2 regions of the Stackebrandtia sp. genome follow, and region 2 is predicted to be linked to the other one. Evidence: predicted binding sites of a transcription regulator. Region 2 holds the regulator's gene; the other holds the start of a gene.
The links. Region 2 encodes HrcA, which represses chaperone genes, less so after heat shock. Its sites were predicted from a motif close to CTTAGCACTCNCNNNNNGNGAGTGCTAAG; they were not measured.
Positions count from the first base shown of each region.

Region 1: groL (chaperonin GroEL) is a predicted target of HrcA. The motif match lies at 1,978-2,006, and genes of this name have one in related genera.

Region 1 covers NZ_DASQPW010000212.1:5,835-11,362, forward strand. Annotated here, with positions in the region: gene groL (chaperonin GroEL) at 219-1,847, opposite strand; gene VE172_RS16280 (cold-shock protein) at 2,140-2,340, opposite strand; gene paaN (phenylacetic acid degradation protein PaaN) at 2,513-4,213, opposite strand; gene VE172_RS16290 (GNAT family N-acetyltransferase) at 4,281-5,294, opposite strand; gene VE172_RS16295 (GNAT family N-acetyltransferase) at 5,492-5,528, opposite strand, start outside.
Region 2 covers NZ_DASQPW010000045.1:3,996-9,523, reverse strand. Annotated here, with positions in the region: gene hemW (radical SAM family heme chaperone HemW) at 1-217, shown strand, start outside; gene VE172_RS03310 (DUF4870 domain-containing protein) at 214-618, opposite strand; gene hrcA (heat-inducible transcriptional repressor HrcA) at 824-1,846, shown strand; gene dnaJ (molecular chaperone DnaJ) at 1,887-3,029, shown strand; gene VE172_RS03295 (AfsR/SARP family transcriptional regulator) at 3,035-5,528, opposite strand, start outside.

The DNA.
Region 1 (5,528 bases), on a different contig from region 2:
CGCGCCGTGGAACCGTTGCCGCGCACCAGGGAGAAGCGGTGCGCGGCAACGGGCCACCGTACAGGCGAGGACGTACGCGGCTGGCGGCCGTAAACGCACTCGACTAACCGGGAGAGCGGCCAAGCCTAAGCCACGGGTACGACACACCAAAACACCGACCCCGTCTCCACAAAGGAGACGAGGCCGGTGTTGTTGCCTGTCAGGCGAAGGGAGACTTCTTAGAAGCCGCCCATGCCGCCCATGTCGGGGGCGCCGGCGGCGGCCGGGGCCTCCTTCTCGGGCTTGTCGGCGACGACGGCCTCGGTGGTCAGGAACAGACCGGCGATCGACGCGGCGTTCTGCAGCGCCGAACGGGTGACCTTGGCCGGGTCGTTGATGCCCGCCTCGAGCATGTCGACGTACTCGCCGGTGGCGGCGTTGAGACCCTGGCCCGCGGGCAGGTTCTTGACGCGCTCGGCGACCACGCCGCCCTCGAGACCGGCGTTGGCGGCGATCTGCTTCAGCGGGGCGGACAGCGCGGCCTTCACCAGCTGCACGCCGGTGGCCTCGTCGCCCTCCAGCTCGATCTTGTCGAAGGCGGTCGCTCCGGCCTGAACCAGGGCGACGCCACCGCCGGGCACGATGCCCTCTTCGACGGCGGCCTTGGCGTTGCGGACGGCGTCCTCGATGCGGTGCTTGCGCTCCTTGAGCTCGACCTCGGTGGCCGCGCCGACCTTGATGACGGCGACGCCGCCGGCGAGCTTGGCCAGGCGCTCCTGGAGCTTCTCGCGGTCGTAGTCGGAGTCGGAGTTGTCGATCTCGGTGCGGATCTGCGCGACGCGGCCGTCGATGGCGGCCTGGTCGCCGGAACCGTCCACAATGGTGGTCTCATCCTTGGTGACGACCACCTTGCGGGCCTGGCCCAGCAGGTCGATGGTGGCGTTCTCCAGCTTCAGGCCCAGCTCCTCGCTGATGACCTGGCCGCCGGTGAGGATCGCGATGTCGCCCAGCATGGCCTTGCGACGGTCGCCGAAGCCCGGGGCCTTGATGGCCACGGACTTGAAGGTGCCGCGCATCTTGTTGACGATCAGGGTGGCCAGGGCCTCGCCCTCCACGTCCTCGGCGATGATCACGAGGGACTTGCCGCCCTGCATGATCTTCTCCAGGGTGGGCAGCAGGTCCTTGACCGCGGAGATCTTGGAGTTGGCGATCAGGATGTACGGGTCGTCCAGGACGGTCTCCATGCGGTCCTGGTCGGTCACGAAGTAACCCGAGATGTATCCCTTGTCGAAGCGCATGCCCTCGGTGAGCTCGAGCTCGAGGCCGAAGGTGTTGGACTCCTCGACGGTGATGACGCCTTCCTTGCCGACCTTGTCCATCGACTCGGCGATGATGTCGCCGACGGTGGGGTCACCGGCGGAGATCGAGGCGGTGGCGGCGATCTGCTCCTTGGACTCGATGTCCTTGGCGAGCTTGCCCAGCTCCTCGATCACGGCGGCCACGGCGGCCTCGATGCCGCGCTTCAGCGCGATCGGGTTGGCGTCGGCGGCGACCGAGCGCAGACCCTCCTTCACCAGCGCCTGCGCCAGAACGGTGGCGGTGGTGGTGCCGTCACCGGCGACGTCGTCGGTCTTCTTGGCGACCTCCTTGACCAGCTCGGCGCCGATCTTCTCGTAGGGGTCTTCCAGCTCGATCTCCTTGGCGACCGAGACACCATCGTTGGTGATGGTGGGGGCGCCCCACTTCTTGTCGAGAACGACGTTGCGGCCCTTGGGACCGAGGGTCACCTTGACGGCGTCGGCGAGGATGTTCATTCCCCGCTCGAGGCCGCGGCGAGCTTCCTCGTCGAAAGCGATGATCTTAGCCATTCGGCTTGTACCCTTCCGGATCAGAAATGTGATTCACGTCTTAGCCGGGCGGGAGGCCCGCGACGACCTGACCTGCGTCGACGTCCCCGGTTGAGCGGGTTCGCCGGCGAGGTCCCACCACCCCGACTTTCTTGGCACTCGCACGGTGAGAGTGCCAATCACAGGTATAGCACTCACAGGGCGAGAGTGCCAAGCCGGGTGGGTGCGAAACGATTACTCTCACAGCAAAACAAGAGGCAGGTGGACACCGGGAGTGGCGTCCACCTGCCTCTTAAGCGCTTGAAGACTCGCGTCACACGAGCTTGACGTTCTCCGCCTGCGGGCCCTTCTGACCCTGCGCGATCTCGAACTCCACGCGCTGACCGTCATCAAGCGAACGGTAGCCGTCCGCCTGAATGGCAGAGAAGTGCACGAAGACGTCGTTGCCTCCGTCGACGGCGATGAAGCCGTAGCCCTTCTCGGCGTTGAACCATTTGACGGTGCCCTGTGCCATGTACTTCCTTCTAACTGTGCGTGCTAATGACCAGCGCGGATGCGCGGCCGTCGATCAAACACCCGCAGACCTGTACTGCTGTTCAGACCGCACTGATCGCGAACCATGACCAGGTTAGGAGGCTACACGAGGGCCGCTATCGGTGGGCTTTCCATGCGGTGTGGCTTACACGTCACGCGGACCCGTTTGAGGGGCGCGGTTCGACGTGGCGGCGGGACTCGATGGCGCGGAAACGGCCCGTTACGAAGGCCCCGTCGACGAGCGAGGCGTTGGCGGCGGGATTGCCGCCCGAGCCGTGGAAATCGGAGAACGCGGAGGTCTGGTTGACGAAGACGCCGCCGGTCAGGTTGCAGGACAAGTGGACCGCGACCTCGCAGGCCACGCCCTCGGCGGCGGTCAGCACCGTCGGGTCGGTGGAGTACACCCCCATCGTCAGGGCGCCCTGCTCGCCGACCACGTCGCGCACCAGGTTGAGGCTCTCGGTGGTGTTGTCGGTGGTGACGAAGAACGAGACGGGTCCGAAGCACTCCGAGCCGTAGGACTTGCGGGCGTCGGCGGTCACCTTGAGCAGCAAGGGAGTCCGCACCCGAGCGTCGGGATAGGACGGATGGTCCAGGGCGCGCGACGCCAGCACCGTCTCGCCGAGGGCGGCGGCGTTGTCGATCCGCTCGGCCACCTGCGGCGTCACGATCGCGCCCAACAGCTCCACGGCCTTGGCGGGGTCGGCGCACAGCTTGTCCACCGCCGCGCAGATGCCCGCGATCACCTCGTCGGCGCTCAGGTGGCCGTCGGGGGTTTCGATGCCCTCGGCGGGAAGGAAGATCGCCTGGGACGTCGTGCACATCTGTCCGCTGTAGAGGCACAGGGTGAACGCGAGATTGCGGCACAGCCCCTTGAAGTCGTCGGTCGAGTCGATGACGATCGTGTTGACGCCAGCCTTCTCGGTGTAGACGGCGGCCTGGCGGGCGTTGTCCTCCAGCCAGTTGCCGAAGTAGCTCGAGCCGGTGAAGTCCACCACCTTCACCTTCGGGTGGCAGGCCAGCTCGGCGGCGATGCGGTCCTCGGGCGCCTCGGCGGCCAGCGTCACCAGGTTGGGGTCGAAGCCCGCGCCGGCCAGCACCTCGCGGGCGTAGCGCACGGTCAGCGCCAGCGGCAGCACCGCGCCCGGGTGGGGCTTGACGATGACGGGGTTGCCCGTGACCAACGAGGCGAACAGGCCGGGGTAGGAGTTCCAGGTGGGGAAGGTGTTGCAGCCGATCACCAGGCCGACGCCGCGCGGCGCCACGATGTAGCGCTTCTCCATGGCCAGCACCTGGCCCTTGCCCGCGGGCTTCTCCCAGTAGGCGACCGCGGGGGTGCGGGTCTGCTCGAAGTAGCCGTACGCCACCGCCTCCAGGCCGCGGTCCAGGGCGTGCGGCCCGCCCGCCTGGAATGCCATGACGAAGGGCTGCCCCGTGGTGAAGTGCACGGCGTTGGCCATGGTGAACACGTGCTCGTGGATGTGTTGCAGGATCTCGATGCACACCGCCGCCCGCGTGGCGGGATCGGTGCCGCGCCAGGCGGGCCAGGCCGCCGTGGCGGCCTCGATCAGGGCCTCGGGTCGTGCCCGCGGGTACTCCACGTCCAGGCGAGTCCCGAATGGACTCTTCTCGGTGGCGAGGTACTCGTGGTCGCCCGGCTGGTCGATGACGAAGCGCTCCCCCAGCGACAGCTCGAAGTCGGCCTTGCCGTCGGCGGCGGCGTTCTCGCCGTAGACCCGCGGGCTGGGGGACTCGGGGTAGATCGAGAAGTAGCCGCGCCCCGCGATAGCCGCCAGGGCGCGGTCCAGGGTGTCGCGATGCTTGGTGAGCAGAGGATGCGTCATGACTTTCATGATGCCCGATACGACGGCCCCTCGTCACCGTCGCCGAACGCTGCGGCGGGAGTTGTCGCGCGGCCGGTCAGATCTTGCGTTGCAGTTCCAGTTGGCGATCCATTTCCACGAAACCCATCCGCTCGTTAATCGCGACCATGTGGGTGTTGACCTCGGCGTTGGCGGTGATGATCCAGCGGACCGACGGCAGCTCGCGGCGCAGCAGGCGGTGGTTCTCGATCTTCACGATGGTGCCCAGGCGGTGTCCACGATGGTCGGGATGGACCAGGGTGATCCACTGGTAGCCGTATTCGGGGGTGTCGGGGAACACCGCCACCACCGCGTGTCCGACCAGGTCGCCGGTGGGTCGGTGCCGCACGTAGGTGCTGGCGAAGACGCGGCCGATCTTGGCCTCGTAGGCGTCCTTGGCGCGGGTGCGCTCGGGGGTGATCTCCTGCTCTTCCACGTCGAGGCCGCCGAGGGGGACGTCGGAGACCAGGCGGCTTTCCAGGGCGGCCACGCCCTCGATGAATTCCTCGGGGGTGGGGCCGATCCACTGCAGCACCTCGTAGTCGGTGGCGTGGGGGCGGGCGTCGTCCAGCAGCTCGGTCTCGATCTTTCCCTCGATGGAGACCAGGGAGAGCTTGCGGGAGCGTTCGGTGTGGACGATGTCGAAACCCTTGGCGCGGGCGAATTCTCGGCCGTCGACGGGGCGGAAGGGGCCGCCGGGCAGGGTCTCGGAGGTGTGGGAGGTCTGGGTGGTGCGGCCCTCGGCGCGGGCGCGGTCGGTGACGTGATCCAGCAGGGCCGAGCCGATGCCGCGGCGGCGGTACTCGGGGTGGACCTGGATGTAGGTGAAGGCGAGGTGGTGGTTGTCGTGCCGCGAGGCCCCCAGACCGCCCGCACCGACGACGCGTCCGTCGACGCGGGCGGCATAGCGCTCCTCGCGTTCCTCGGGGTGGTCCCCCGCGATCTCGGCCTCGAAGACGACGCGGCTCGGGGGCGGCGTGTCCGGGCGGTCGGTGCGGTGGTTGAGCTGGAGCAGATTCCAGGTCTCTTCGACCGCTGCTGAGTCGTCAATGGTCAGACGGGAGATGTCCACAGTGCCCTCCAGGGTGAGACAAGTCGATTCCGCGTTGTGACGTCATTATGACATCATTGTGAGCCCCTCGCAAGGAGCCTTGAGGACGATGTGACATCACCTGTTGGTACCCCAAGGCGAGTTCCCGCCGACCTTCCCCACGGAGATCACGAATTCCGTGAGTCGGTCGGCGGGATATAACCCGAAAAGGAGTAAGGTCAGTGTGACGTCTTCGTAACGTCAAGTTGGTACTCG
Region 2 (5,528 bases):
GACGAGCAGGGAACGTCACCTCGAGGACGTGATGTTGTGGACGCGCCTGTCCGACGGCCTGGCGTCGTGCGCCCTCGACGAGGCGGGCCGGCGCGGCGCCCGCAAGGCCCTGGCCGACGGCCTGATCGACGCCGCCTCCTGGGATTCCGGGCGCGTGCGGCTGACGCTGCGGGGCCGACTGCTGGCCGACGCGGTCATCCGGGACCTGGTGTCCTAGTCCTTGATGAACCGGAACGACGGACGGTACCGATACAGTTCGCCGCGCCTGGCCATCGACCCGGCCTTGCAGCTGACGACGACGGACCAGATCAGCAGACCGATCATCACGGGGACGTAGAGGAAGATCGCCAGGAATCCCGCCCCGCCGGCGGCGATGCCGATCGTGACACCAATGATGAGGCTGGCGAACACCCCCGCCAGGTAGAAGATGACGAACGACAAATGGAAATTCAACGCCGCCGTCGCGTGTTTCTTCACGTAGGGCGATCGCTGCCCGGAGACCAGGTAGTAGATCAGCGGGCCGATCCATCCCAGAACGCCGAGATAGTGGGCCATGGACGCCTCGGAGTAGTCCTGAGGTGTCGGCGGCCCACCGGCCCGCGGTGGCCCCGGTCTCATTGGCGGGACGGTGTATCCGTACTCGGGCGGGTGGACCGAGTGGTCGTGAGGATCTTGGGGATGCGTCACAGTTTCGAGGATAGGTCGCCGCGTGTGACGTGACGGCTGTGACGGGCCCGGTCTCACGGAAAGCAGGTACCCTTGGCACTCGTTACCGCGGAGTGCCAACTGGCGTGGCCGGACGACGAAGGGGAGGTGTGCGCCGATGCCCATGGGCGAACGCAAACTCGACGTTTTGCGCGCCATCGTCGAGGACTACGTGTCCACGCAGGAACCAGTGGGCAGCAAGTCGCTGGTGTCCCGCCACAGTCTCGGCGTGTCCGCCGCCACCATCCGCAACGACATGGCGGCCCTGGAGGACGAGGGCTACATCCACCAGCCGCACACCAGCGCCGGGCGGGTGCCCACCAACAAGGGCTACCGTCTTTTCGTCGACCGCCTGTCCAAGATCAAGCCGCTGACCGGCGCCGAACGCCGCGCCGTCCATCGCTTCCTCGACGAGGCCGTCGACCTCAACGACGTCGTCAACCGCACGGTGCGGCTGCTGGCCCAGCTCACCCGCCAGGTCGCCGTCGTCCAATACCCCAGTCTGTCGCGCAGCAGCGTCCGTCACCTGGAACTGGTGCCGCTCAGCGAAACCCGGCTCATGCTGGTCATGATCACCGACACCGGGCGGGTCGAGCAGCGGGTCATCGACATGCCCGAAGCGGTGCCCGACACCGATGTCCTCGAACTGCGCCAGACCCTTAACGACAAGCTGGTCGGCGTGCGGCTCACCGAGACGCCCATGGTGATCCAGACCCTCGTCGAGGAGGCCAGCGTCGAGGTGCGGGCGGCCATGGCGACGCTGTCCACCGTCCTGCTGGAGACCCTGGTGGAACGCGGCGAGGAACGCATCGCCCTGGCGGGCACCGCCAACCTCACCCGCAGCTCCCTCGACTTCTCGGGCTCCCTGCGCCCCATCCTGGAGGCCCTGGAGGAGGAGGTGGTGCTGCTCAAACTGCTGGGCGAGGTCGACTCGGGCTCGGTGCTGCACATCTGCATCGGCGAGGAGAACCAGATCGACGGCCTGGACGGCACCTCCGTGGTCTCCACGGGGTATGGTCCAGCCGGTGCGATCGTCGGCGGCCTCGGCGTGGTCGGACCGACCAGAATGGACTACCCCGGCACCATCTCCGCGGTGCGGACGGTCGCCCGGTACGTCAGCGAGATACTCGCGAAGAACTGACCATATTGGATTTTGACGGACGATGACATCGAGAGCACACGTGGCCAAGGACTACTACCAGATACTGGGCGTTCAGCGCGACGCCACTCCTGACGACCTCAAGAAGGCGTACCGCAAGCTGGCGCGTGAGTTCCACCCCGACGTGAACCCCTCGCCCGAGGCGCAGGAGAAGTTCAAGGACATCAACGCCGCCTTCGAGGTCCTCTCCGACCCCCAGAAGCGCCAGATCGTCGACATGGGCGGCGACCCCCTGGCCCCGGGCGGCGGCGGAGGCCCCGGCGGCCCCGGCGGCGCCCCCTTCATGGGCTTCCAGGACATCATGGACGCCTTCTTCGGCGGCGGAGGCATGGGAGGCGGCCGCGGCCCCCGCCCGCGCCGCCGCCCCGGCTCCGACGCCGTCCTGCGCCTCGAGCTCACCCTCAAGGAGGCCGCCTTCGGCATGGAGTCGCCCATCACGGTCGACACCGCGGTCCTGTGCACCCAGTGCGAGGGCTCGGGAGCCGCGGACGGCGCCGCCCCCGAAACCTGCGACACCTGCGGCGGCGCGGGCGAGGTCCAAAACGTCCAGCGCACGATCCTCGGCCAGGTCGTCACGGCCCGCCCCTGCCCCTCCTGCAGCGGCTACGGCTCCATCATCACCAACCCCTGCAACAAATGCGGCGGCGACGGCCGCGTCCGCACCCGCCGCAAGCTCACGGTCAAGATCCCCCCGGGCGTCGAGGACGGCATGCGCATCCGCCTCGGCGGCCAGGGCGAGGTCGGCCCCGGCGGCGGCCCCGCCGGCGACCTCTACGTCGAGATCCACGAAAAGCCCCACGACGTCTTCACCCGCGAGGGCGAGGATCTCCACTGCAAGCTGAAGCTCCCCATGACGGCCGCGGCCCTCGGCACCCGCCTGACGGTAGACACACTGGACGGACAGGAAACCGTCGACGTCCACGCGGGCACCCAACCCGGGTCGACCCTGCGCATCCGCGGCGCGGGAATCCCCGTGCTCCGCGGCGGCGACACCCGCGGCGACCTGTACGTCCACCTCGACGTCCGCACCCCCACCAAGATCGACGCCGAACAGGAGCGAGTGCTACACCAGCTCGCGGAACTGCGCAGCGAGGAGATCGTGGAACCCGTGCGCGGCAACGGTTTCTTCTCGCGGATGCGCGACGCGTTCAACGGCCACGGTTAGGGACGCTATGGAGTGGCGAGGTTCTGGAGCTTCGCGCGGAGCTTCGGGGCCTCGGGCACGTCGAGGCGCGTGAAGATCTCGAGGGCTTCGGTGTGGCAGCGGGTGGCCTCGGTGTGGTCGTTGAGGCCCAGGTGTGCGTCGCCGAGGGCTTCCAGGGAGCGGGCGAGGTGAAGAGGTGAAGTTCGCTCGGATCGGTAGTATGAGCATGCTCGTTGAGCATGGGACACTGCCTCCGAGTACTTCTTTCTTGCGGACTCCACACGCGACAGTATCCGTTCGCGCCCGCCGACATCGACGCCACTTCGCTGTATGGAGTCAAAGAGTTCCTTCGCTGTTGTGAGGCGCTCGACGGCCCGATCGACGTCGCCGAGGTCCAAATAGAGATCTGCTTCGTGATGAAATATCTCCACGTGGAGCTGGCCCCTGCCCTCCAGTTGAGCTATGGAGGAGGACTGTCTATAGTGCTCGAAAGCTTCGTGCGTTCGTCCCTGAACTTGTGCGACCTGTCCAAGAATGTTATGAGCCATGGCAATCGATTTCGTCGCGCCTATCTGCACGGCAATGTCAATCGCGTGCTGTGAGGCGGCGACAGAGTCGGCGTACCGCCCCATCTCAAGGTAAAGGTGCCCGAAATGATTCAGGAGGACAGTTTTCATCGCACTGTCGGCCGCGGAGATTTCGAAAGCACGAGATAGGCAATCCTGCGCCTCGTTGAACTTACCGACGGCCGAGTAGGTATATCCCAGGCTGCCGAGCTGGATCGCCAGTAGCGGCTGGTCATCGAACTCCTCAGTGATGGCGATGGCACGCCTCAAATACCGCTCGGCCGCATCGTGGGCGCCGCGGGCATGGCTTGCGGTGCCCAGGTTTCCCATGATTCTGCCCTTGAGCTCGCGATGCTTGTCGTCCGTCAGAAGGTCCGTGGCGTCGGTGAAGTGTCGGACCGCGCTGTCAAGATTTCCCGTGGACGCGTGGATCGCCGCCAGGGCGTTCAACGTGCGAGCTTGCCCCGCCACGTCTCCGTGCTTTTTAGCGGACTTGTTTGCGATTTCGGCATGGTCCCGCAAAACGCGAAGATCCTGGCCAGTGCTGGCATACCAGGCAAATTGCCTCGTGAGCGTCGCGAGCCTCGGGTGGCTCGACAGGGTCTCGCAGGCGGCGATCGTATTCTCAAACTCCGCGATGGAAACGTTCGAAGGATCGCTGTACCAGTCGATGAGGCAATCCGTTGCCTTGGTTCGAAACGCTTCGGTCAGTTCCGACGACGCCAGCCGTCGAGCATACAACCGCACCAGGTCATGGAGCTTGAATCGCCCTGACTGCGGCTGCTGGAGAAGGTGAGCCGATTCCAACTGCTGGAACACCGATGCGACGGATACCGCTGACAGGCCAGACACCGCCGCGCCGAGACCGCAGGTGAAGTCGTCGCCAGGTATGAGTCCCAGGGAGACGAACACACGCTGTGCGTTCTCGTCGAGCGCACGGAACGAAAGGCCGAAGACCGCGGACAGGTCGGTACTGCGATCACCCGCAATGCGGAGATGGGAAAGTCGCGATTCGTCATCGATCTCGTTGCCAAGCTGGGCGAGTGTGACCCCAGAGCGTTGAGCAAGGTTCGCAGCAGCGACACGAATGGCCAGGGGAAGATGTCCACACAGTTCGGCGAGGCGATTCGCGGCGTCGACTTCTTCGAGCGCGGCGGACCCAAGCAACTGCTCGAGTAGTTCGAGAGCCTCCTTGGGTGAGAGAACGTCCAGATCGACGGAGAGGGCGTCGTGGGTGGACACGAGATCTTTCAGATGGTTTCGGCTGGTTATCAATGCCAAGCAGCCAGCGCTTTCGGGAAGGAGCGGGCGAACTTGTTCTGAGTTGTGTGCATTGTCCAATAGAACGAGCATCCGCTTGTCGGCCAGAAGATGCCGAAACAGGGTCGACGCCTGGTCCAGCTGGGATGGGATTTCCGCTGTGGAAACACCCATGGATCGCAGCAATCGTGATATCGCGTCGAAGGGCGTGATGGGCTCACGTTCATCGAAGCCGCGCAAATTGATGTAGAGCTGGCCATCGGGATACGTCGAACGCCGCAATCGCCCCCAATGGACTGCCAGCGCGGTCTTACCCACTCCGCCAATCCCCGCGATCGCGGATACGATGCCCGCACGAGCCCCGCTGTCGTGCAATTGGTCAAGGGCCGCAAGTTGTGCACCGCGGCCCGTAAAGGTGCCGATATCGGCGGGAAGTTGTGACGGCAGGGGCATTGCCATCACGGAGCTTGTTTGATTCGCGATGCGCTCCGATCGGGGAAACAGCGCAGCATCCTCGGTCAGGATACGGATCTTCATGTCGTTGAGCTCGGGGCTGGGATCGATGCCGAGCTCGTCGGTCAAGACGGAACGAAGATTGTGGAAGATCGTCAGGGCTTCGGCGCCACGACCCAATTGAAACAGCGTTCGCATGAGGCGGGCGGTAAGGCGCTGTCTCCGAGGATGCGCGTCAACA